4 regions of the Rhizobium sp. S163 genome follow, and region 1 is predicted to be linked to each of the others. Evidence: riboswitches for the same ligand, from Rfam matches in the RefSeq annotation. Region 1 holds a riboswitch; each other region holds the start of a gene.
What was found. A riboswitch is a leader RNA that binds a small molecule or an ion and turns the genes downstream of it on or off. The one in region 1 is predicted to bind cobalamin.
Positions count from the first base shown of each region.

Region 2: linked by a shared signal. The riboswitch ahead of bluB (5,6-dimethylbenzimidazole synthase) and the one ahead of cobU (bifunctional adenosylcobinamide kinase/adenosylcobinamide-phosphate guanylyltransferase) in region 1 are both predicted to bind cobalamin.
Region 3: linked by a shared signal. The riboswitch ahead of QTL96_RS11295 (ABC transporter substrate-binding protein) and the one ahead of cobU (bifunctional adenosylcobinamide kinase/adenosylcobinamide-phosphate guanylyltransferase) in region 1 are both predicted to bind cobalamin.
Region 4: linked by a shared signal. The riboswitch ahead of nrdH (glutaredoxin-like protein NrdH) and the one ahead of cobU (bifunctional adenosylcobinamide kinase/adenosylcobinamide-phosphate guanylyltransferase) in region 1 are both predicted to bind cobalamin.

Region 1 is NZ_JAUDSA010000003.1:581,863-587,862, reverse strand. It holds gene QTL96_RS02995 (cobyric acid synthase) at 1-1,418, shown strand, start outside; gene QTL96_RS02990 (chloride channel protein) at 1,415-3,205, opposite strand; cobalamin riboswitch at 3,452-3,845, shown strand; gene cobU (bifunctional adenosylcobinamide kinase/adenosylcobinamide-phosphate guanylyltransferase) at 4,130-4,648, shown strand; gene cobW (cobalamin biosynthesis protein CobW) at 4,653-5,702, shown strand; gene cobN (cobaltochelatase subunit CobN) at 5,974-6,000, shown strand, end outside.
Region 2 is NZ_JAUDSA010000003.1:326,510-332,509, reverse strand. It holds gene QTL96_RS01765 (pilus assembly protein TadG-related protein) at 1-603, opposite strand, end outside; gene QTL96_RS01760 (TadE/TadG family type IV pilus assembly protein) at 612-1,034, opposite strand; gene QTL96_RS01755 (DUF1003 domain-containing protein) at 1,208-1,732, opposite strand; gene QTL96_RS01750 (LTA synthase family protein) at 1,820-3,715, opposite strand; gene QTL96_RS01745 (hypothetical protein) at 3,990-4,823, shown strand; cobalamin riboswitch at 4,849-5,034, shown strand; gene bluB (5,6-dimethylbenzimidazole synthase) at 5,074-5,760, shown strand; gene QTL96_RS01735 (DUF2865 domain-containing protein) at 5,774-6,000, opposite strand, start outside.
Region 3 is NZ_JAUDSA010000012.1:301,964-307,963, reverse strand. It holds gene QTL96_RS11320 (GntR family transcriptional regulator) at 5-775, shown strand; gene QTL96_RS11315 (TIGR04076 family protein) at 768-1,118, shown strand; gene QTL96_RS11310 (aldo/keto reductase) at 1,129-2,181, shown strand; gene QTL96_RS11305 (ABC transporter substrate-binding protein) at 2,178-3,437, shown strand; gene QTL96_RS11300 (cytochrome c family protein) at 3,555-3,941, shown strand; cobalamin riboswitch at 3,990-4,229, shown strand; gene QTL96_RS11295 (ABC transporter substrate-binding protein) at 4,474-5,505, shown strand; gene QTL96_RS11290 (iron chelate uptake ABC transporter family permease subunit) at 5,502-6,000, shown strand, end outside.
Region 4 is NZ_JAUDSA010000007.1:103,493-109,492, reverse strand. It holds gene nrdE (class 1b ribonucleoside-diphosphate reductase subunit alpha) at 1-558, opposite strand, end outside; gene nrdI (class Ib ribonucleoside-diphosphate reductase assembly flavoprotein NrdI) at 528-941, opposite strand; gene nrdH (glutaredoxin-like protein NrdH) at 952-1,173, opposite strand; cobalamin riboswitch at 1,423-1,645, opposite strand; gene QTL96_RS09165 (SCO family protein) at 1,980-2,582, opposite strand; gene QTL96_RS09160 (copper uptake system-associated protein) at 2,579-3,496, opposite strand; gene QTL96_RS09155 (PepSY domain-containing protein) at 3,511-4,884, opposite strand; gene QTL96_RS09150 (hypothetical protein) at 4,965-5,375, opposite strand; partial or broken gene QTL96_RS09145 (cysteine hydrolase) at 5,826-6,000, shown strand, end outside.

The DNA.
Region 1 (6,000 bases):
ATGTCGGCAAGACGGTGCTCGTTGCCGGCCTGTGTCGGCTGGCGGCCAATCGCGGCATCTCGGTGCGCCCGTTCAAGCCGCAGAACATGTCGAACAATGCCGCGGTCGCCGATGATGGCGGCGAGATCGGGCGGGCGCAGTGGCTGCAGTCGATGGCAGCGCGTGTGCCATCCTCCGTGCACATGAACCCGGTGCTCTTGAAGCCGCAATCGGATGTCGGCAGCCAGATCATCGTGCAGGGCAAGGTTTGGGGGCAGGCCAAGGGCCGCGATTACCAGCGTCTCAAGCCGCAATTGCTCGACTATGTCACCGAGAGCTTCGAGGAGGTTTCGCGTGGTGCCGATCTTGTCATCGTCGAGGGGGCGGGGTCGCCGGCCGAGATCAACCTGCGGCCGGGCGATATCGCCAATATGGGCTTTGCGACGCGCGCCGACGTGCCCGTAGTTCTGGTCGGCGATATCGATCGTGGCGGCGTTATCGCCTCGCTGGTCGGGACGCACACGATCCTGTCTGACGAGGATCGGGCGATGATCTCGGGCTATATCATCAACAAATTTCGCGGCGACGTGTCGCTTTTCGATGACGGGATCGCTGCTGTCGGGCGGTTCACCGGCTGGCCCTGTTTCGGCGTCGTACCGTGGCTGAAGGCCGCCGCGCGGCTGCCGGCCGAGGATTCGGTGGCGCTGGAGCGGCTGGCGAGGGGGCAGGCCGGGGCGCTGAAGATCGCGGTTCCCGTGTTGCCGCGGATCGCGAATTTCGACGATCTCGATCCGCTGCTGGCCGAGCCGGATGTGGAACTGGTGTTCGTTCGTGCCGACGAACGGTTGCCTGCCGATGCGCAGCTGATCATTCTTCCGGGGTCGAAATCGACCATTTCCGATCTTGCGGATTTCAGGATGCAGGGTTGGGATAAAGATCTCGCCGCGCATATCAGGCGTGGAGGACGCGTCATCGGCATTTGCGGCGGCTACCAGATGCTAGGGCACATGGTGCGTGATCCGCTGGGCATCGAAGGGAGTGTGCGCGAGATCGAGGGGCTCGGGCTGCTCGATGTCGAGACCGTCATGGACGCGGAGAAGACGGTACGCAACAGCATGGCGGTTTCGGCGGAGAATGGTGAGGCGCTCTCGGGCTACCAGATCCATCTCGGGGTCACCGAAGGCGCCGACCGTGTTCGGCCCTTCGCGATCGTCGACGGCAAGCCTGACGGAGCGAGCTCTAGCGACGGGAAGGTCGTTGGGACGTATCTGCACGGGCTGTTTGCGAGTGACGGTTACCGGTCCCGGCTGCTTGCAAGCTTCGGCCTGACAGGCCAAAGCCGCGACTATCGCGCCGGCGTCGAGCAGGCGCTCGACGAGGTGGCTGCCGAGCTCGAAGCTCATCTGGACAAGCGCTGGCTGGACAACCTGTTGGGTTAGATTTCGCCCGAGACCTCGCGGCGGCGGCGGTCCAGTTCTTCGCTGTAGCGGCGCAGCGTGTGGGCTTCGCTGAGCTGGCCGACCACCGTGCGCTCGACGAGATTGTTGACGACGGCGAGCGCTTCGCTCTCGGTCTTGTCGAAGATCGCGGCGGCCTGCTTGGCATTCATCTGCGGGGTCAGGAAGTCGTTGCGGTAGCGCACGAATTCGTCGAGGCCCTTGCTCTCGTCGGCGGTGTCGGTGAGGTTGGCGTAGATATCGGGCACGAGCACGAGGCCGGCATATTTGCCGCTGTCTTCGACCAGGATCACGCGCTGGGCCGAGCCGATCGGGAAGCTTTCCTTGAATTGGTCGATGCTGATGCCGACCTTCGCGGTCTTGACGTCGGCACGCATCAACTTGTTGACCGTCAGATTGCGGATCCAGCCGACATCGTGGGCGCTGCGGATGCTTTCGCCGCGCAGGTGGAAACGCCATGTGGCGAAGGAGTAGCCGAAGGTGCTGCGGACGACGAGCGACGAGGTGATGACGGCGGCCAAGACCAGGGCGGTTATTGGAAAATCGCCGGTGATTTCGAGCGCCAAGAAAGTCATGGTCAACGGTCCGCCGATGACGGCGACGGCAAGCGAGCTCATGCCGACAACGGCATAGATGATCGGCGTCAGCGTTGCATGGGCGAAATAGGGGGCCGAGTAGGCGAAGAACTTGCCGAGCAGCGCGCCCATGAACAGCGAGGCGAAGAACAGGCCACCACGGAAGCCGGAGCCGATCGAGATCGCCGAGGCCAGCGCCTTCAGCAGGAAAAGGCCGATCAGCACGGGAATCACGACCTCACGATCGAGATTGAGATGCAGCGCGCCATGGCCTGCCGACAGCACCTGCGGCGTCACCAGCGCGAGCAGCCCGACGATGATGCCGCCAAGCGCCGGGCGGAAGGGCAGCGCGATCGAGCTGCGGCGTGCGAGCTCCTCGATAAAGGCGACGCCCTGCATGATCAGGATGCCGATGCCGGCGCAGAAGGCGCCGAGCAGGATGGCGGGCACGTAATCGGCCGGCATGACCGTTCCGAAATCGCCGACATCGATGATGAAATCGCTGCCGGCCAGCAGCCGGGCGACCAGCGTGGAAACGAGCGCCGAGACGACGACCGGCGTCAGTGACACGATCGTATAGGTGCCGATGATGAGCTCGAAGGCGTAGAAGGCGCCGGTCAGTGGGGCGTTGAAGGCAGCGGCGATGGCGCCGGCGGCGCCGCAGCCGACGAGAACGCGTAGGTCGGCGCGGCGCAGCTGAAGCTTGAAGCCGAGCTTCGAGGCGATGCCGGACGCCAACTGCGTATAGCCGGCCTCAAGGCCGACGGAGGCGCCGAAGCCGTTGGAGATCAGGTTCTGGATCGCGACGATGATGCTGTCGGTCAAGGACAGGCGGCCGCCATGCAGCGCGTTCGCCTCGATCGGGTCGACCATCGGCTTCTTGCGTGTTTTCGCCAGCACATACATCAACAAGCCGAGCAGGATGCCGCCGCAGACGGGGGCCGCCATCAGCAGGAACTTGTCGTCGATCTGCGAGGAGCTCAATCGCTCGACATCGCTGATCCCGAAGATCAGGCTGTGCATCTCACGCGAGATCAAGCTCATGCCGGTGACGGCGAGGCCAGACGTGACGCCGATCAACGCGCCAGCCAGCACCATGCCCATTTCGCTGCGTCTCAGGAGCGCGCGCATGCGCCCGGCGTCGAGCAGTGTGTGTAGCGGGCCAAGCCGTCTAAGATTGATTTTCAGGCGCATGATGGGGAAACTAGGCGGGCGAAAGCCCGTTCAAGGGTGGCGAAGGAGGGGACATTTGCGGTGCTGCGCCGCATGCGCTGCAAATGCGGCAAAAACCCGGCTGACGCAACAAGTTTTTATGACATTAAGTCTCTGATAATAGACGATAAATCTGGTAGAGATGATCGTCTTGAGAGTTGATATCAATCAATTTGGCCGGTGGGCGCGATTGGCGGTCGATTGACTTCGCAGTCGCGCTTGCCTAACCATGGATCGATAACGGATGGTTCCGGATCGCCAAAAGCGGTGCGGATGAAAAGGGAATGTGACGGGGTGGACCCAACCAGGGCGCTTTCATCACAGCCGACCCCGCGACTGTAGAGCGGTCAGGGTCTTCCGTCCGACGCCGGATGCATTCTTGTCGGCTGCCTGCGTGGTGCAGGCAGGCGAGCGGCTGAAGGCGGCGGAAAAGCCACTGGCAATGCAAGCCATGATCAACCGGGGTTGGACGCCTCTAAATCTACGAATCGTCCGCCTTTTCATGATTGCAGCCGGGAAGGCGAGGAAGAACCGATGGCACGATCGGGATGGCCTGCGTGGCTATCCCGATCGTCGCCTGGACCCGCGAGCCAGGAGACCTGCCAATCGTGCCGGGCGAAAAGCCCACCCCTGGGCAAGTGTGCCCAATGCCAGCACGGAGGTTGTCATGGCAGACAATGAGATTTTGGCGTCGGTGTCAGGCCGGACGCACTTCCATCGTTCCCTCATTCCTGTGCTCGTCACAGGAATCCAGCCACCGCGCGTCCGCGCGGTGAATGACTGCTCACGGCTGGATCGTTGGTCTCTCGCGCCCGAGGACTTGGGCGCACTGGATTCCTGTGACAAGCACAGGAATGAGGGAGATCGTGGTGGATGGCACCGCTTATCGCCGGAAACCGTTCCGGCATGACCACCGCATCCTCTACGCTCATCCTCGGCGGCGCCCGCTCCGGCAAGTCGCGCTTTGCGGAGCAGCTCGTCATCGACAGCGGCCTCGAGCGCCACTACATCGCCACCGGCCGCGCCTGGGACGAGGAGATGCGCGCGCGGATCGATCAGCACAAGGCCGATCGCGGTGATCTCTGGACCACGCATGAGGAGCCGCTCGATCTCGCGGGCCGGCTTGCCGTGATCGATGGCGAGGGGCGGGCGGTGCTTGTGGATTGCCTGACGCTCTGGGTCACCAATCTGATGATGCAGGAGCGCGACATGGCGGCGGAGTTCGCTGCACTGGCCGCCCATCTGCCGAAGGCGAAGGCGCGCCTCGTGATGGTTTCCAATGAAGTCGGCCTCGGCATCGTGCCCGAGAACCGCATGGCGCGCGAATTTCGCGACCATGCAGGGCGGCTGCACCAGATGATCGCGGCGGTCGCCGCAGATGTGTATTTTATCGCGGCGGGACTGCCGCTGAAAATGAAGGGTTGAATTGATGAACCAGCAGAAGATCCCCGCCACCGTTATCACCGGCTTTCTCGGCGCCGGCAAGACGACGATGATCCGCAACCTGTTGACCAATGCGGGCGGCAAGAAGATCGCGCTCATCATCAACGAATTCGGCGATCTCGGCGTCGATGGCGAAGTGCTGAAGGGCTGCGGCGCCGAGAATTGCACCGAGGACGATATCATCGAGCTTACCAATGGCTGCATCTGCTGCACCGTGGCCGACGATTTCATCCCGACGATGAGCAAGCTTCTGGAGCGCGAGAACCGTCCGGACCATATCGTCATCGAGACCTCTGGCCTTGCCCTGCCGCAGCCGCTGGTCGCCGCCTTCAACTGGCCCGACATCCGTACGCAAGTGACCGTCGATGGCGTGATCACGGTAGTCGACAGCGCCGCCGTCGCCGCCGGCCGTTTTGCCGACGATCACGATGCAGTCGACGCTCGCCGCGTCGAGGACGATACGCTCGACCACGAAAGCCCGATCGAGGAGCTCTTCGAGGACCAGCTCACCTGCGCCGACCTGATCGTGCTCAACAAGACCGACCTCATCGACGGCGCCGGCCTTGCCCGTGTGCGCGACGAGGTTTCTTCGCGCACGGCGCGCAAGCCCGCGATGATCGAGGCGAAGAACGGCGAGGTGCCGGCATCAGTGCTGCTCGGCCTCGGCATCGGCACCGAGGAAGATATCGGCAACCGCAAGTCTCATCACGAGCTTGAGCATGAGGACGGCACACCGCACGACCACGACGAGTTCGATAGCTTCGTCGTCGAGCTCGGCCCGATCGCCGATCCCGCGGCCTTTGTCGAGAGCCTGAAGGGTATCATCGCCGAGCACGACGTTCTGCGCCTCAAGGGTTTCGTCGACGTTCCCGGCAAGCCGATGCGTCTGCAGCTGCAGGCCGTCGGTAGCCGTATCGATCACTATTTCGACCGCGCCTGGGCAGCCGGCGAGACGCGCGGCACGCGGCTGGTGGTGATCGGGCTGCACGAGATGGATGAGGGCGCGGTGCGCAAGGCGATCGAGGGGCTGGTTTAAGGCTTATGGTTGGGATGGGCGCGTCCGATTTCGAAGATTGCTTGAGTGGTGCCGTGTGGCCCCCTCATCCGACCCTTCGGGCCACCGACCGGGGTCGAGCCGCTGGTCTCGACCCGTCCTTCGGACCCCCGCTGGGGAGAAGAGACTCGAGGCTGGCCGCTCGCGCCAATCTTCCCTTCTCCCCCACGGGGAGAAGGTGGCCCGAAGGGTTGGATGAGGGGGGCACGCACTCCGCGCCTACGAATAACATTTCCCGTAAAGACATACTGCCATGCACCTTCTCCTAGCCCAGCAGGGA
Region 2 (6,000 bases), 260 kb from region 1:
TGAGACCGTCGTGCCGAGCAGGCCGCCGAGCACGGCGTTGAGAATACCGCCGTTGAGGCTCGCCAGACGCGAGCCGACGGAGAAGGCCGCGAGCTTGGAGGCGGAGGCGGTTCCGGTCGCGCCGAGCGTCGGGGGCGGGATGATGGAGGCTGCGAAGGTCAACTGCGCCTTCTGCTGGATCGCAACCTTGACGGCATCATAGGGCTGGGTGCCGGCCACAAAACGCTGCGCCGGAGGCAATGCTGGGTCGGCCAGATAAATCCCTGGCGTGTATTGGACCACGGCATCGTAAGTGTCGAGCTGGGCGGCGTTCAGCAGCTTGGTTCCAGACGATGTTGCGTAAGCCACGCCTGACTTTACCGCGACGTTGAGGCCGTTCTGCTGGTAGTTCGTGACCAGGTTGCTGGCGGCGTTGTTGATGTCTGACGCCGCGACGATGGCGCCGATGTCGCTCAATTGCTGCAGGCGGCGCTGCTGCAACGTCATCGCGCCGAAGTCGACCCCGAGTGCGAGCGTGGAAATGATCAGCGGCGCCGAGAGCGCGGCCATGATCGCGATGTTGCCATCCCGGCGGGTGCTGAAACCCGCCAGATATCGCCTCATGCCTGCTTTCATATACCACCCATGCGGATCGTGGCGAAGCGGCGGATCTTGGTGTCCGGAAGCGGGAATGTGTAGAGATTCCAGATCGGTAGGGCGCTGGCATCATACTCGGTCGTGACCGTGAACTGATTGGCGTTCGTGGGGTCGGTGGCGACGGTGACCTGGAGTTTCTTCTGGTCGATCAGCGGATCGTTGAGGGTCGAGAGCGCGATGTAATTGTTGACGAGTTGGGCGCGCTCCTGCTCGGAAAGGCCGGCCACCGCCGTGCGGGCGGCATCCGCCGTCAGCTGCTGCAGCGCATGGGCGGCGCTCAGGTAGATGCCATAGGCGATCAGGGTGAGAAGGACGAGCAGGAAAACCGGTGCAACGATTGCGAATTCGATCGCGGCCGCACCCTGCCGGTTGGCGAGAAGACGTCGGGCATTCCTCATGCACTGCACTCCTTGCAATGGTCAACGCCGTAGCGAGGACAACCGAAGGATACATTTAACCGTCTTAATTTTTGCTTACCTAATAAACCCCATGCGTGTACCCGCAAGATATCAGGGTGTACGGAAATGGCGCGCTATTCCTGTGGCCGGCTAATCTGTTCGCCAGCCCAGGATCAGTTACCGAGCTTCTGGGTCAATCTGGCGATATCCTCACGCAGCGCGGCGATCTCGGTCATCACCTGCATGTCGATCTTCTGGTGCAGCGACAGCACTTCCAGCTCGGCCTTCAGGTTGACCTCATAGTCCTTCGCCGCCTCGAAGCGATCGCGCTCGGCCTGGCGGTTTTGGGACATCATGATGATCGGGGCCTGGATGGCGGCGATCATGGAGAGGACGAGATTGAGGAAGATGAAGGGGTAGGGGTCGAAGGCGCGGGTCGACAGGATGATCGTGTTGATCACGCACCAGACCGCCAGGAAGACCAGGAAGGTGGTGATGAACGCCCAGGAACCGCCGACGCGCGCGATGCTATCTGCCATCCGCTCGCCGAAGGAGGATTCGGCTTTCAGTACGGCGTTGATATCCGTCGAGATGATCTTGCGCGCATGCGCCTTTTCCAGCACGCGCTTTTCGATGTCGCCGAGTTCGTTGGCGGACTTGTCGAAATGCAGGTGGACGAAACTGGAGAGATTGTTCATGGCGCGACTCCCGATCAACTTTTGTTGGCGGGGAGTATTCCGTTCTGCGCCAGGAATGCAATGCGGCAACGTGCATGTCTGCCGTGCTCAGGAGCCCTCAGCGCGCAGCCAGGAATGCTGCGGGAAGAAGCGCTCGACGGTCTGCGCCTTGCCGAACATCACATCGTGCTGGAGATAGCGATAGTCGCGGACCAGTGGATCGATGGTCTTGGCGTCGCGAACCCAATCCGGCGAGGCGGTGTTGTCGCGGGTAATCAGCTGGTAGCGGTCGACGATCGGGTACTTCTTCTGCACGCGACCGAGGAAGCCGGTATAGAACGGGTGCTCGTAGCCCGCGAATTTCAGCACGTGATAGGGCAGCTGCGACGGGCTGATGGTGCCGACGTTCTGCTTGACGCCCTTGCGGTTTGACCAGATGACCAGCGGCGTCTCGTGCTCCCGCTTCATGACGCTGACGGAGGCGCGGCGCGTCGCGACCTGGTCGGGCATGTAGCCGGTGTTGGTATAGACGCTGCCGAGCGGCGGCAGGTGGTCGCCCCAGAGCACGATGATCGTCTCGCGATCGCGCTTGGAGGCCCATTCTGTCAGCATCTTGAAGCTGTCGTCTGCCTCCTTGACGCCCTGCGTATAGGTGGCGAGCGTGGCGCGGTCGGCGTCGGTCAGATTGCCGGTGAAGTCGACCGTGTTGTTGGCGTAGCGGTTGGCCTCGTACGGGCCATGTCCCTGCAGAGTGACCGCGAAGAAGAAGAAGGGCCGGTCGAGCCCGTCGGCTTCCTGCATGATCTCCTTCATCAGGCTGTCGTCGGAGGCGAAGATGCCGCGCTTTTCCATGGTCGGCATGGTTTCTTCGGTGCGGAATTCCTCGAAGCCGAAATCCTTGTAGACCTCGTTGCGGTTCCAGAACCAGCCGCTGAACGGATGTAGCGCACGGGCCGCATAGCCTTCGCCGCGGAAGAAGGTGGCAAGCGACGGGATGTCGTTGCGGATATACTGCTGGTAGGGGATGCTGCCATAAGGCAGGAACGCATTGGAGAAGCCGGTCAGCGCCTCGAACTCGACATTGGCGGTCATGCCGCCGAACTCGGGCGAGAAGACGTGGCCGGATTGGGCCGCGCGGATCGTCGGCATCGGGTCTTCGGAGAATTTCAGCGTCTTCAGACGCGTCGGATCCCAGAAGGATTCGCTCATCAGCATGATGACGTCAGGCTTGTCGCTCGGACCGCTGAGATAGCCGTAATTGCGCGACGGGATGGCATCGAGCGCCTGCGCATTGAGGCCGGCGGGCGAGGCGACGTCGGCCATCGGAATGTTGAAGATGAAGGCGAGGATGAAGCCGTTGCTGCGGTAGTTCTCTTTCTGGTCCCACATCATCGGCACCACCTGCAGGCGGTCGCGGATATAGGAATATTGCGAGTAATCCATCAGCGAGCCGAAGGCGGCGATGACTGGAACCGTCAGGCAGAGATTACGGATACGGTTGCGGCGCGCCATTTTCGGCAGGCGGCGCCAGGCGTAGCGCCATGCCAGCACGAGGCCAGTGACGGAGAGCAGGATGCCGACGGCAACCGCGATAGCCGTCATCGGGCGGTCGCGAACCATGACGGGCAGGAGTTCGAATATCTGGCGGCCGAACAGCATGTCCGAGGGATAGAGCGGATCGGAGAGGTAGTGCTGCTTCTGATTGGAGACGAGCGCGGGGACGAGGACGAGCGGCAGGACGACCAGTGCAGAGAGGAAACGGCGACCGAGGACGGCATCGACGCACAGCATCACGATGGTAAGCATCATGACCGTGGTCATGCCGGGGCGCGCCGTAGAAGACAGAAACGCGCCGACGTCGGTTGCGCCGCCGCGGGCGATCACCTCGACCGAGAAGGTTGCAAGCAACGCCATCACCGCCGTCAGGGCGACTGCAATTGCGCCGCGCAGAATGGAGGGGCGGGTATCCGCGCCAACGCCGCCATAGAGAGCCGCTTCGCGCATTGCCGCTCCGGACTTGAAAACTTGGGCGATCAATGGCGGAACTCCAGTGTCATCTTAACGTCATCGAACTGTCACATCTTCGTCATGAACGCTAGATGAACCATAGTTGTTTCGCGGGCTTAACGCTTTTTTGATCACAAACTTTTCGGCAGCCAATTGCCTCATTTCGCGTGGGCTCCGGATGGAGCCTCCCATTGCCGCGCGCGGGCGATCCTTGCGTGCCTTATTTAGCTGTCGTAGGTCATGGATATGTTCGCGTCAGAGGAGAGTTTGCATGCGCAGTTCCGTCGAGATCTACAACGTCAAGACGGGTGAGGCCCGTGTGATCTGGCAGACCGAGAGACTGGTCGAAGCGCCCAATTACGCCCGTGACGGCAGCTATCTCCTGCTCAACGACGAAGGCCTGCTTTATCGCCTGGCGCTCGACGGCTCGGCGAAGGTCGAGCATGTCGATACCGGCTTCGCGACCGCCTGCAACAACGACCACGGGATTTCGCCCGATGGCACCCGTATCGTCATCTCCGACAAGGTTGAGTTCGGAAAATCGGCGATCTACACGCTGCCGATCGAGGGTGGGACGCCGCAGCTGGTGACCACCAATCATCCGTCCTACTGGCATGGCTGGTCGCCTGACGGGAAGGAGCTCGCCTATTGCGGCATTCGCGGCGACCTGTTCGATATCTACACGATCGACGTGACCGGCGGCGAAGAGCGCCGGTTGACGCATGGCGAAGGGCGCAATGACGGACCGGATTATTCGGCCGACGGGCGCTGGATCTATTTCAACTCCAGCCGCACCGGCCTGATGCAGATATGGCGTATCCATCCCGACGGCACAGGCGTCGAGCAGGTGACGCACGACAACTACGGCAACTGGTTCGCGCATCCATCGCCCAACAACGACAAGGTAGTGCTGATCTCCTACGACCCCGATGTCTTCGATCATCCGCGCGACAAGCATGTGCGAATGCGGATCATGGATATGGACGGGGGAAATCTCACGACGCTGTTCGAACTTTTCGGTGGGCAGGGATCGATCAATGTTCCCAACTGGTCACCTGGTGGTGACGAGTTCGCCTATGTGCGATATTTCCCGGTCGAGGCTTGAGCGATTGCATCATGCGCGGTTTGTCGGCATAGGTGGCGCGTCGGGTGCCCGCAGGCTTGCGGGAGAATCGGGAATTCGGTGCGAGACCGGAACGTGCCCAACGCTGTAAGGCCGACGTCTGCCGCTTGATGCCACTGGCGCTTTTTGCCGGGAAGGCGTGGCAGACGGATGACGCCAAGTCAGAAGACCGGCCCGACAATCATAGACTGACCGCCTGGACAGCGGCCGGTTGTGTTGTTGGGGATTGACGATGCGACCAGACCAATCTGGCTCTCTTGCGAGAGCCGGTGCCTTTTCGACGAGCGAGCGCGACGCCGTTTACAGAGCCATCGAGACCAGACGCGACGTGCGATCCGAGTTCCTGCCGGATCCGGTGCCTGATGATGTGATTGGACGGCTGCTGGCTGCTGCCCATCATGCGCCGTCTGTCGGCTTCATGCAGCCGTGGAATTTCATCGTCGTTCGCGATGAGGCCGTGCGATCGACCGTGTGGGAGGCCTTTGCCAAGGCCAATGCCGAGGCGGCGGAGATGTTTTCCGGCGAGCGGCAGCAGGCCTACCGCGCCTTGAAACTCGAGGGCATTCGCACGGCATCCGTCGGCATCTGCGTGACCTGCGATCCGGATCGCTGCGGCGACGTGGTGCTCGGGCGGACGCACAATAGTCGGATGGATTCCTACTCCACCGTCTGCGCGGTGCAGAACCTGTGGCTTGCGGCGCGCGCCGAAGGCGTCGGCGTCGGCTGGGTGAGCATTTTCCATGAGGCGGATCTGAAGCGGGCGCTCGGTGTGCCTGAGCGGATCGAGATCGTCGCCTGGCTCTGTGTCGGCTATGTCGACCGGCTCTACGAGGAGCCGGAGCTCGCGGTGAAGGGCTGGCGGCAGCGGCTGCCGTTGGAGGAGCTGGTGTTCGCGGATCGCTGGGGCGGGAGCGCATAGCCCGCGACGCCTGCTATTGCTTCTGCGCCGGCGGTTGCTGCGGCTGGGCGCCCGGCATGGCAGGGTGCTTGAGGTCGATCGATCCCTGATCGCCGGCGAGGAACTGCGGACCCACCTGGCGCACCTTGCCGGCACTGGCATCGTAGGGGCGGTCGGGGACCTGCGCCTGGGGCGCCGGCTGCTCTGGCGTGACCGGGCTTTCGGGCTTGGCGGCGGCGGTGTTCGGGGTTTCGATCGTGG
Region 3 (6,000 bases), on a different contig from region 1:
CTTGATGGGAGACCCCTCTGCAGGAGCCCGTGCGAGGAAGCCGGCCGATGGCGGTCACGACCGTGACGAAGCGCTGTCGCCGGTCGGGCGCGAAACGTTGCAGGACCGCGTCTACGCTCAGCTGCGCAATTCGCTGATCAACGGTATGTTCGATGCCGGCGACGTGCTGCGCATCGTCGATCTGGCCGAGCGCCTGCAGACCAGCACCATGCCGGTGCGCGAGGCGCTTGGCCGTCTCGTGTCCGAACAGGCGCTGGAATCGCTGCCCAATCGCTCGGTGCGCGTGCCGCTCATCACCCGCGAACGTCTTGACGATCTCGCCCGCGCCCGCATCCTGATCGAGGGCCAGATGGTGGCGCTGGCGCTGCCCAATCTGAAGGATGACGATTTTGCCGTGCTGAAGCAGATCAATATCGACTGCGATCTCGCATTCGAGCAGCATGGCAAGGACATCGGCCATGTCACCTCGGCGCTGAACCAGCAATTCCATTTCCACATCTATCATGCGGCTTGCTCGCAGGTGCTGATCCCTATCGTCGAGAGCCTGTGGCTCCAATCAGGCGCGATCATTCGCAAGGCCGCGCATATTCACGACGAACAGGGCGGACTTGCCGCCACCAATCATCATTGGGCGCTGATCGATGCGCTGGAAAAGCGCGATGCCGAGGCCGCGATGCAATCGCTTTCCAACGACATCAGCCGCTCCTTCGATCTCATCCGCGGGCGGCTGGATGCCGAACCCGACGGCAATGCATCGGGAGACCACCATGCCTGAACCCATCGACGACGGCTTCGACCTGTTTGATCTGAGGGTCGACGTGATCATCCCCGAAGGCGGCGCGGTTTACTGCGGCGCAAAGCCGGGCGATCATTTCGAGCTCAAGGGCGAGATGCTGCATCTGCCGGAGGGGCAGGGGATCTCGATCTACTCGCTCTCCTCCGTCCTGCCGCTGCTCGCGGCCAAGCAGCGCCCGACCGATCGCAACGACTGGATGACGACGGACGCCGACATCGCTTGCCCGGACCCGAATTGCTCGACACGGCTGAGGATCACTCGCACGGGTATCCGCCGTTTCAGCCATGCCGCCACCACGGCGGTTCCTTTGAATGACGAATAGGCCGAAAGATATGCAGCGCATCACCATCGCCCCCGGTTACGAAATCTCCCGCGTCATCCGCGGCGGCTGGCAGTTGGCCGGTGGGCACGGCGCGATCGATGGCGACAGCGCCGTCGAGGACATGATCGCATTCGCTGATGCGGGGATTACCACCTTCGACTGCGCCGATATCTATACCGGTGTCGAGGAGCTGATCGGCCGTTTCCGCGTCGCCTACAAGAACCTGCGCGGAGAAGAGGCCCTGTCGCGCATCCGCGTCCACACCAAGTTCGTGCCCGATCTGACGGTGCTGCCAAACATCAGCAAGGCTTATGTCGAAGGCGTCATCGATACTTCGCGCAAGCGGCTCAACCTCGATTGCCTCGATCTCGTGCAGTTCCACTGGTGGGCCTATGATATCGAGGGCTGGCTGGAGACGGCGGGCTGGCTGAAGGAGCTGCATGAGGCCGGCAAGATCGGCAAGATCAGCGGCACCAATTTCGACACGGATCATATCGAGGCGATCATCGGCTCGGGCGTGCCCTTTACCTCGTTGCAGCTGCAATATTCGCTGCTCGACCGGCGGCCGGAAAAGCGCATGGTTGCGCTTGCTCAGGAAAAGAACTTCGCGCTGTTGTGCTACGGCACCGTGGCCGGCGGCTTCCTCGCCGATCGCTGGCTCGGACAAACGGAGCCGGAGCATCCGCTCGAAAACCGCTCGCTGACGAAATACAAGCTGATCATCGATGATTTCGGCGGCTGGGACCTGTTCCAGGCCCTGCTGTCGACGCTGCGCGGGATCGCCGACCGGCACGACACCGATATCGCCACGATCGCAAGCGCCGCCATGCTGACCAAGCCAGGCGTCGCGGCCGTCATCGTCGGCGCCCGCAACAGGGAGCATTTGAAGTCCAATCTCGCCATCGCCGATATCGCGCTCAGCGAAACGGATAGAGCCGAGATCGACGCGATCCTTACGCAATCGAAGCCGCTCGACGGCGACGTTTATACGCTGGAGCGGGACAGGGAAGGCCGCCACGGCAGCATCATGAAGTACAATCTCAACAAAGGGGAACAAAAATGAGAATGACATTCCTGCTTTCCGCCATGGTCGCTGCCCTTGCTGCGTCCACGGCGCCGACGTTCGGGGCCGATTGCGACATCACCGTCGGCCTCGTCATGGAACTTACCGGCCCGGCCGGAGAATATGGCCAGGCGGGCGCGAAGTCCGTTGAGATGGCCTTCCGCGACATCAACGATGCCGGTGGCGTCAATGGCTGCAAGATCGTTGCAGACACGCGCGACAGCCAGAGCCAGGGCAACGTCGCCGTCGATCAGGCAACCCAGCTCGTCAACATCAAGAAGGTGCCGGTCATCATCGGCGGTATCATCTCGTCGGTATCGATCCCGATCCTGACATCGGTGACGGCGCCGGCCGGCGTCGTGCAGGTCTCGCCCGCATCCTCTTCGCCGACGCTGACCGAGCTTGGTCGCAGCGGCAAGGCCAACGGCGTCTTCTTCCGCACCATCACGTCCGACGCGTTGCAGGGCACGGCGGCCGCGAAATTCGCGATGGATCAGGGCTTGAAAAAGATCGCGATCATCAACGTCAACAACGACTTCGGCGTCAACATGGTCAAGGAGTTTGCGACCGCATACCAGAAGCTTGGCGGCACGATCACATCGACGACGCCCTATAACGAGAAGCAGTCGAGCTACGCGTCCGAAGCCAGCGCCGCCATGGCTGGTGAGCCCGATGCGCTCTATCTCGTCAGCACCCCCGTCGATGGCGCGACCATCGCCCGCGCCTGGGTTTCCGGCGGTGGCAAGCAGACCTTCCTGCTGAATGACGGCATGAACTCCAAGGACTTCATCGAGAGCGTCGGCGCGCAGTATCTGGAGAACGCCTACGGCACCTCCTCGGGTACCAGCCCGACGGCGTCGACCGAGTATTTCACCGGCAACTACGAAGCCTTCTCCGGCGGCATCTCGCCTTCGGCCCCGGCCGCCGACCGCTCTTATGACGCGGGTGCGATCGTGGCGCTGGCCATTGCCAAGGCCGGCAAGGCCGATGCGGCCGCCATCAAGGCAGCCATGCCGGAAGTTGTCGCCGAGGGCGGCACGCCCATCCATGCCGGCAAGGAAGAGTTCGCCAAGGCGCTGCAGCTCATCAAGAACGGCAAGCCGGTGAAGTATGAAGGTGTCATCGGCCCTGTCAGCTTCGACAAGTACGGCGATATCACCGGTCCGTTCCGCCTGTGGAAGATCAGCAATGGCGAGGTGACGACGGTCGGCGAATTGAGCGCCGAAGAGGTCACCAAGATCAAGACCGCGCAGTAGAAGCGCCAGGCGACATGGGGGATGTGCTCCCATGTCGCACCAGTCTGGTCTGGGCGCCTATGTGCTTTGTTGGCTAAGCAGATGCATTTGGCAAACACAACGACAGGCCATCGACATATGAAAAAGCGCTCAATCCTTCCGTCGATCTGTTCGATCGCGAGCCTGCTCGTGACGACATCCGCGGCATCCGCCGAGGATGTCGAGCATGGACGGCGGGTGTTCAGGCTGTGCGTTGCCTGTCACAAGGTCGATTCCGATCGCAACGGTTTCGGCCCGCATCTGAAGGGTGTCGTCGGCCGTCCAGCCGGAAGCTTGCCCGACTACCGATATTCCGAAGCGATGAAGACGGCCGGTGCCGGCGGACTTGTCTGGGACGAGGCGGCGCTCTCGGAATTTCTATCAAACCCCAAGAAGAAAGTGCCGGGAACGAAGATGAGCTTCGGCGGCCTATGGACGACGTCGGAGATCACCGACCTGATCGGCTATCTCCGAGCCAATCCCTAGACGCGCCAAATGTCGGTCCGCCACGGCTTGACGCCTCGGCGCCGGATCGCCTAAGTCACACCTGATGGTTCCCGAAGGGATGACTTCCGACGGGATTAATAGGGAACACGGTGCGGACGACCCGAATGGGGCCAAGACCGTGGCTGCCCCCGCAACTGTAAGCGGATTGCCTGATGTTCTTGTGGTGTTCGTCTCGAACGCCATGCCACTGCGAAGCTCTTCGTGGGAAGGCAGATGTCAGGTGCATATTCGCAAGCCAGGAGACCTGCCGTCAAAACAGTGTCCACCATCCCGGACGGGGTTGTCCGGAGAGGAGCATCATATGATGGTTTTTGACGTCAGCCGCTGGCGCGGCCCCGCTTTATTCCCCTCCACAAATCTCATGTCCGTGATCCAACGATAGTTTTCGCCGCCGCATGATTTCAGGCGAGCGCTCTGCTGTGTCGTCCTGCATCATCCGCGGCGGTCCCCGCGTCGAGTTTCACAGCCGCGGCCAGTCGGCTGCGGGCTTCAGTCATACATGAGGACCAATATGAACCGCATCATCCTGCGAACCGCGCTGCTTTCGATCGCGACGGCTTGCACCTTTACCACCTTTCTCCCCGCCGCCCATGCAGCGGCAACGACCTACCCGCTGACGATCACCAATTGCGGCCAGCAGGTGACATTCGACAGCGCGCCGAAGAAGACGGTGTCGATCGGCCAGGGCATGACCGAAATTCTCTACTCGCTCGGCCTTGCCGACAAGATCGTAGGCACGGCGGTCTGGGTCGGGCCGGTGCTGCCCGCCTATGCCGAGGTCAACAAGGGGATCAAGCGGCTGGCCGACAATGATCCGAGTTTCGAATCCGTCGTCGGCCAGGAGCCGGACTTGGTTGCGGCCGAGTTCGAATGGCATGTCGGCACGCAAGGCTCGGTCGGCAAGCGCGAGCAGTTCGCCGGTCTTGGCATCAAGACCTATGTCTCGCCGGCTGATTGCGTCGCGAAGGTCAACACCGATGGTGGCGACGGCGTGCGCAGTGAGCTCTTCACCATGGAGCTGATTTACCAGGAGATCGCCGAACTGGCGGAGATCTACGATATCCAGGATCGCGGCGCGGCCCTGATCGCTGACTTGAAGAAGCGCGAAGCGGATGCCGTGGCATCGCTTGGCGGGTCGGCGAAGGATCTGCCTGTCGCCTTCTGGTTTTCCAGCAAGGAAGTGCAGGGCGATGCCTTTATCGCCGGCAAGAACAGCGCTCCGGCCTATATTCTGAAAACGCTCGGCGCCCGCAACGTCGTCAGCACCGAGGAAGAGTGGCCGCTGGTCGGTTGGGAAACGATCGCGCAGGCCAACCCTGCAGTCATCGTCATCGCCACCATGGACCGTCGCCGCTACGCTGCCGACGATCCGAAGGTTAAGATCGACTTCCTTGAAAAGGACCCGGTCACCAGCCAGCTCGATGCCGTCAAGAACAGGCACTTCGTCGAGATGGATGCGCAGTCGATGAACCCGACGATCCGTACCATCGACGGCCTGGAACGCCTTGCCGCCGGCATCAAGTCCTTCGGTCTTTCCAAGTGAGGCACGCGTCGATAGCCCACCGGGGATGGAGAGCGCTGCTCGTGCTCTTCGTCCTTGCCGTCGTGGCATTGGGCTTTGTCATCAGTCTCGCCGTGTCTATCGGCGAGATCTCCATTCCTGTCGACACGACGGCCAAGGCCGTTGCGAACCGCTTGCTTGGCACCGGCTTTGAACTCAGCCGCATCCATGAAGGCATCATCTGGGATTATCGCCTGAGCCGCGCGCTTGTCGCCGCCAGCGCCGGAGCGGCTCTTGCGCTATGCGGCGCGGTGCTGCAGGCGTTGCTGCGCAATCCGCTGGCCGAGCCCTATGTACTCGGCATCTCGGCCGGCGCGTCCACCGGGGCCGTCGCCGTCATGATCCTCGGTTTCGGCTATGGCGTGTTGACGCTTTCCGCCGGCGCTTTCGTCGGCGCGGTCGCGGCGTTCCTGCTGGTGTCTTTGCTGGCGGTGGGCTCCGGCGGCGGGACGGACCGTATCATCCTCGCAGGTGTCG
Region 4 (6,000 bases), on a different contig from region 1:
GCACGAGACGAGTTCGCCGCGCTGCTTCTTGCCCGCATTGAGGAAGGTCGGCGTCGCCGGCTGGAAGCGGCCGGAAATGATCTCGTCGACCATATCGCGGGCGAGCCCCTCATTGCCGCGCGCCAGCGCCAGAGCCACCATGCAGATGCGGTCTTCGTAGCGCTCCAGATAGCGCTTTCCGTCGAAGGTCTTCAGCGTGTAGCTGGTGTAATATTTGAAGGCGCCGAGGAAGGTCGGGAAGCGGAACTTCTTGTCGTAGGCGTGGTCGAACAGATCGCGGACGAAGTTGAACGAGTACTGGTCCAGCACCTCCTGCTCGTAGTACCCCTCCGTCACGAGGTAATCGAGCTTCTCCCTGAGATTATGGAAGAAGACAGTGTTCTGGTTCACGTGCTGCAGGAAATACTGCTTCGCCGCCTGCCGATCCTTGTCGAGCTGAATCCTGCCGTCCTCGTCATAGAGGTTCAGCATCGCGTTCAGCGCGTGATAGTCGAGCGTCGCGTCGGCTATCTTGGTGTCTGTCGCCTTCAAGGGGCGTTCGAGAACTGCCGTGTCCAAAATCGTTCCAATCCGTGTGTGACATTGGCGACATCCTCATCCGTGCCGAGAAGCTCGAACCTGTAGAGGTAAGGCACCTGGCATTTCTTGGATATGATGTCGCCGGCAAGCCCGAAGGTCTCGCCGAAGTTGCTGTTGCCCGCGGCAATCACGCCCCGGAGGTTCGAACGGTTGTCCGCATCGTTGAGGAAGCGGATGACCTGTTTGGGCACGGCGCCCTTGCCGCCGTCGCCGCAATAGGTCGGGACAACAAGCACAAAGGGACGTTGCGCGGTCAGCGTGAGCTGCGCACTGACGGGAATGCGCGATGCCGGCAGCCCGAGTTTTTCGACAAAGCGATGGGTGTTCTCGGATCTGCTGGAGAAATAGACGAGCTCACCCACCGGCCGATCCTCAGGCCAGCGCGCTGATCATGTCCGGACGGAAGCCCGCCCAGTGCAGGTCGCCGGCGACGACGACGGGAACCTGGCGATAGCCGAGACCTTGCACGAGCTCGTAAGCCGCCGTGTCGGTCGAGACGTCGATCACGTCATAGTTGATCCCCTGGCGGTCAAGCGCGCGGGTGGTCGCCGTGCATTGGACGCAGGCGGGCTTGCTGTAGACGGTAATGCTCATGATAATCCCCGTGTCGGATAGGCGTGCGATAGCGATCGGACATCCGCCGATGTCCGGGCAAAAATGATGGATGATGAAAGCAGCCGCTTGCGGTCGCCGGACGCTCAGGCGCCCGTCACTCGCGCTGACGGAACTCGAAACTTAAGATCATAAGACTTGCACCCCGAAGTGGCTCATGCGGCGGTCAGGGGAAGCGGTACGCACGGCAACATCCCGCACGCAATCGCGACCTTCCGGACACCCCGCCCGTGGACGTTCTCGTTACAAGGCAGGTCTCCTGGCTTGCGGGTCGTCACACCCGATCTGCCTTCCCAATGCCCTCAAGGCATCAGTGGACGTATCGATCGAATGCTCACCGCTTACAGTTGCGGGGGCAGCTCCGGCATTACTTGGCCCATCATGGGCCTCACGCACCGTATTCCCGTCTTAGCTTCCGACGCGAATCGAAAGAACCTTGAACACTAGATATAGTATACGAGGCTAAAATCTCGTCAACGGGTGCGAGTGGTTATTCTCATCTTCCTTCGCAACGGATCCAAGGGCTGGGGATCAAGGGCAGGGGATGACGGGGGGGGCAAACAGCGAAAAACCATGAGCAAGCCATGGGCCAGGCGTCGGATACCGGTCCTGTTGCCACTCAAAGCCAATGCTGACGCACTGCTGATTACGGATGCGTCACGAGGCACTAAAGCCTCAACGTGACCGCGGCTCCAACTTCGATGTAAAAAGCCATCACCGTGCGAATGGCGCAGCGCCCAGGTCCGCTCGACATATGGCGCTTCTCCACTCGTTAAATGACGGTTATCTCAAACGCCTTTAGGTTCGCTGAGCAGCAGATGACGGATCTTTGCAATCGCATCTTCCCGGTCGGCACCATAGGGGATCAATCCCTTCAGGCGGCCGTCTGCACCAATCAGAAGCAATGAGACCGTGTGGCTCATGTGATAGTCACCGTCCTCGCTGGCCTCCTTTGCGGCATGGATAAACCAGCCATCGGCCACCTTCTTCATCTCGTCTGGGCTTCCGGTAATACCGCGAATGCGCGAGCTGAAGGCGGTGACGTAGTTGTGCATCACCTCCTGCGTGTCACGCTCCGGATCGATGGAGAAGAACAAAGCGTTCAGGGACTTTCCCTGATCTCCAAGAGCATTCATCCAATCGACCACCTCGTACATCGTTGTCGGGCAAACCTCCGGGCAATTCGTGTATCCGAAATAAACCAGCGCGGGGCGGCCGTGGAAGATCGATTGGTCGACAGCGTTTCCGCGATCGTCGATGAGGGAGAAGCTGGCATCGAAGCGACCAGTTCGCGGTTCATCGGCATAAACCCATATCATGACGCCGATCAAGGCGAGGAAGAGCGCACCGCCGGCTGACAACGCGGTGATTGCAAGCGTTCGCGCTTTCATTGTGCATGCCCCTCATGTCCACTATGGCTACTGTCTGCGCTCGTCTCCTTTCCCATCATCACGGTGCCTTCGAAACTGGCAAAGAGTGAAACGACATTGGGATCGAGCTTTGCCTCGGCTGCGCGTAGCGAAGACGACAGGGCCGACGCGTCGCCAGTCGACAGGCCGATCTTCTCCAGAGACGCAGCATCCTTGATCCCATCTCCGCTGCAAAGATGCAGTCGCCAGCCGTGCGCGGTTTTCATAAGAAGAGCCCGACCACCCCGGCCATCTTGTTGCCATCCGGCAATCGCCCAATCACCCTGGACAACGACCGGTTCAACAACGAGCGGCTTTTCCGGTCGATCAAACATGATCTTCAGTGTCGCGGGAATCGATTGAGAAGGGTCATCCGGGGCCGCTTTCGCGTCCATGTCCATGCCCGGCATCTCCATCGACGTGTGGTCGCTTCCGTCGCGTCCAACGTAGAGCGGCCCAGCGATCGGACCGACATCGAACATGACGTCGACGCTACCGGCTCGTTCGAACGTCAACGTGGCCTTGATCTCTTCTCCTTGCTTGAAGGGTTGTTGGACATCCATGAACATCAGATGGCTCCCGCCGGGTTGCAGATCAACTGTCTGCCCGGAAGGCACGTCGATGCCGTCTTTCATCTCCCGCATGACCATGATGCCGTTGCTGGTGCTCATTTCGTGCATCTGCACTGATCGGGCTCGATCGGCACTTGCTGAGACCAATTTGTCGGCTTGTGTTCCATTATTCCTGATGGTGAGGTAGCCACCACCAACCTTGGCGCCTGGCACCATGGCACGAACGGCGGGCCTTTCGATACTGATGGGGCCGATGCTGGCCTCGTGTGCAAGGGCCGAAGTGCTCAGAAAAAGTCCTGCGAGTAAAACTGCGAATTTCGCCATTGTGTCGCCTCCGTTCAGGCAAATGCGCGCCGAAGCGGCGGGATTGTTCGGATGAAGGCCTGATCGATTAGTATCATCGCCGCGATGGCAATTCCCGTCAGCGGGAACGCAAGCGCGAAGACAAGCGCAATCGACCAAAGACCAACATAGACCGACCGGCGGGGCGGGGCTGGAGGAACACCGATCCGGCCAGAGGGACGTCGCTTCCACCACATGACCACCCCACTCACGCAGCAGAGAATAATACCAAGGCAGGTGGCCAGCATCAGGAACTGGTTGAGGCGACCGAATTCCTGCCCCTGATGAACGTTGATGCCCCACTCGATGGCTCTGCCAAAAACCGGGTATTGTCCATAGGAGATGTCCACGAGCGGCTTTGCGGAATACTGATCGATATGGATCATCCGTTCCCTCGAGAGATCATCCGGGTAGACTGCCGCGGAGTAGACGCCTGTTTCGTCGACAGGCACTGCCATATCGAAGCCTGGCATCAACCCTGCGGCCCTCGCGACCTCGACTGCGCGGTTCAGGCCGATTGGCGCCTTCGACTGCGCAGCTGCAATATCAGAAAGTGGAACGGGGGCTTGTTCGACGGCCCAACCAACGACGGGAAGAATGTCCTGCGTTACCTTTTGTGACTTGGGAACGTCATCCCAGAGCTGCGCGGGATAGCCGAGGCCATGGTTGCCGAGCCAAGCCTGGACGTTGGCGCCCCAGTATCCCGACCAGGGCATACCGGTGGCAGCCAGGAAGAAGATCAAAATGCCGGCGAAGGCGCCGATGACTGCGTGGGTGTCGCGCCAGAAGACGCGCTTGCTCGGTGTACCACGAACCGTAACGACGCCTCCGGTCTGTCGACGCGGCCACCATAAGTAAATGCCGGTTGCAACCAGCACCATGGCGAACCCGCCGGTGACCTCGATCAGTTTGTTTGGGAAATCTCCGAAGAGCGCGAGACTATGGATGCGCTTGACGACGTAGTTGAACTCCTGCGTTGATCCTACGGTGTCGAGAACCTTCCCATCGTAAGGGTTGATGAAGACAAGAGTTGAGCCGGTATTGCCGGACACTGTGACAATGGCGGAGCGCTCGGGCGTCGCCGGATCCTTGTAAGAGCTAAGTTTGGAGCCGGGAATGGCAGCTACCGCAATCTCTGCGAGCTTTTCTGGTGCCAGCACCTTGCCAGCGGGGATCACGTCGTAGCGATAGGCAAAGACACTATCGTTGATTTCGTCCTTGAAGAGATAGATCGAGCCAGTGACCGCAAGGTTGAGCAGAAAGGGGAGGACAAGCAGCCCGGCAAAGAAATGCCAGCGCCAGATGGCGCGGTAAAGCGAGACGCCCGATGTGGCGTCATCCGCCGGAATGGCGGAGGTGATAATAGACATGATGAGGTCCGATATCCGCGGCAGTCGCCAGGAGCGCAGCCGAAAAACAGGGCACGCCCCAGCCCTGGCTGACGCGCGGTTCAGGCAATGGTCGGATCGGACGGCGGGGCTCGGGGCCCAGTATTCGGCGGGTACAGTTGCCGATGAAACTCGATCACGCGCCGGGGAAGTTCGTTCTCAAGCCCGAATGCGACTGCCAAGCCAGCGATGTCGCCAGGCGCCGGCAAAAGAACGGAAGCGCCAATGCGGCAGGCTTCGCAGCCCTGATTGTGAAATTTGTGGTGAGTGTTCGTCTTGCCGTCGGCATCCGTCACCGTCGCGCAGAGCGTCGGCAATGTTCCGTCCGGCATAACGAACTGCGCGAATTGCACGGGATCTGTCGGATCAAAAGCAGCGGCGGGAGCCTGATGTGCAAACCCGACGAAAACGAGAGCGATGGCGCAAAGACTTCGCACCAGCCACGCTTCAAATCGGGTAACAGAGTTCCGCATAATTCCCCCCCGCCCTGCGGCGTGATCCACTGATAAACGGAACGAAATTGAAACTCAATGCGGCAATATCGCCTAGTGTTGGCGGGATCGCTCGAGCCCTCTTGCGATAGCCGACGACCGTGGTCTCCGCTTTACTCTTATACCAATTCCACTGCCTATACCCGAGCTCACCGACAGTTTGCTGACCGTGTCCACGATATCACGCAACGCGATCCGTTCTTAGAAGCTGACGACAGGCAGCGGATGACGAGCTTATCCGCGATCTCGAAATTCGGACCTCCGTCGTAAAGTTTCACTAGACCATACTGCGCTCTGAGGCGGTCAGTTCATGACGGTTTTCGGAAACCTTGGCCAGCCAGCCGACGGCCGCCCAACGATGCTCTATAGATGGTTCGTGAGAGCGTGCTATAGGGGCAGGCAACTTTTCGCTACTGTCGTCGTTAGACAGAAATGATCAAGATCGGACAGTGGCGACATATCTGCGTCGACGTTCAGCGCATGTTCGCCGAAGACACGCCATGGTTCGTCCCTTGGATGCGCCGGGTGATGCCTCAGGTTGAAGAAATTTCTCGATCTCACGCCGAGCGCACCATTTTCACGCGCTTTATCCCGCCTGCCAGTGCCG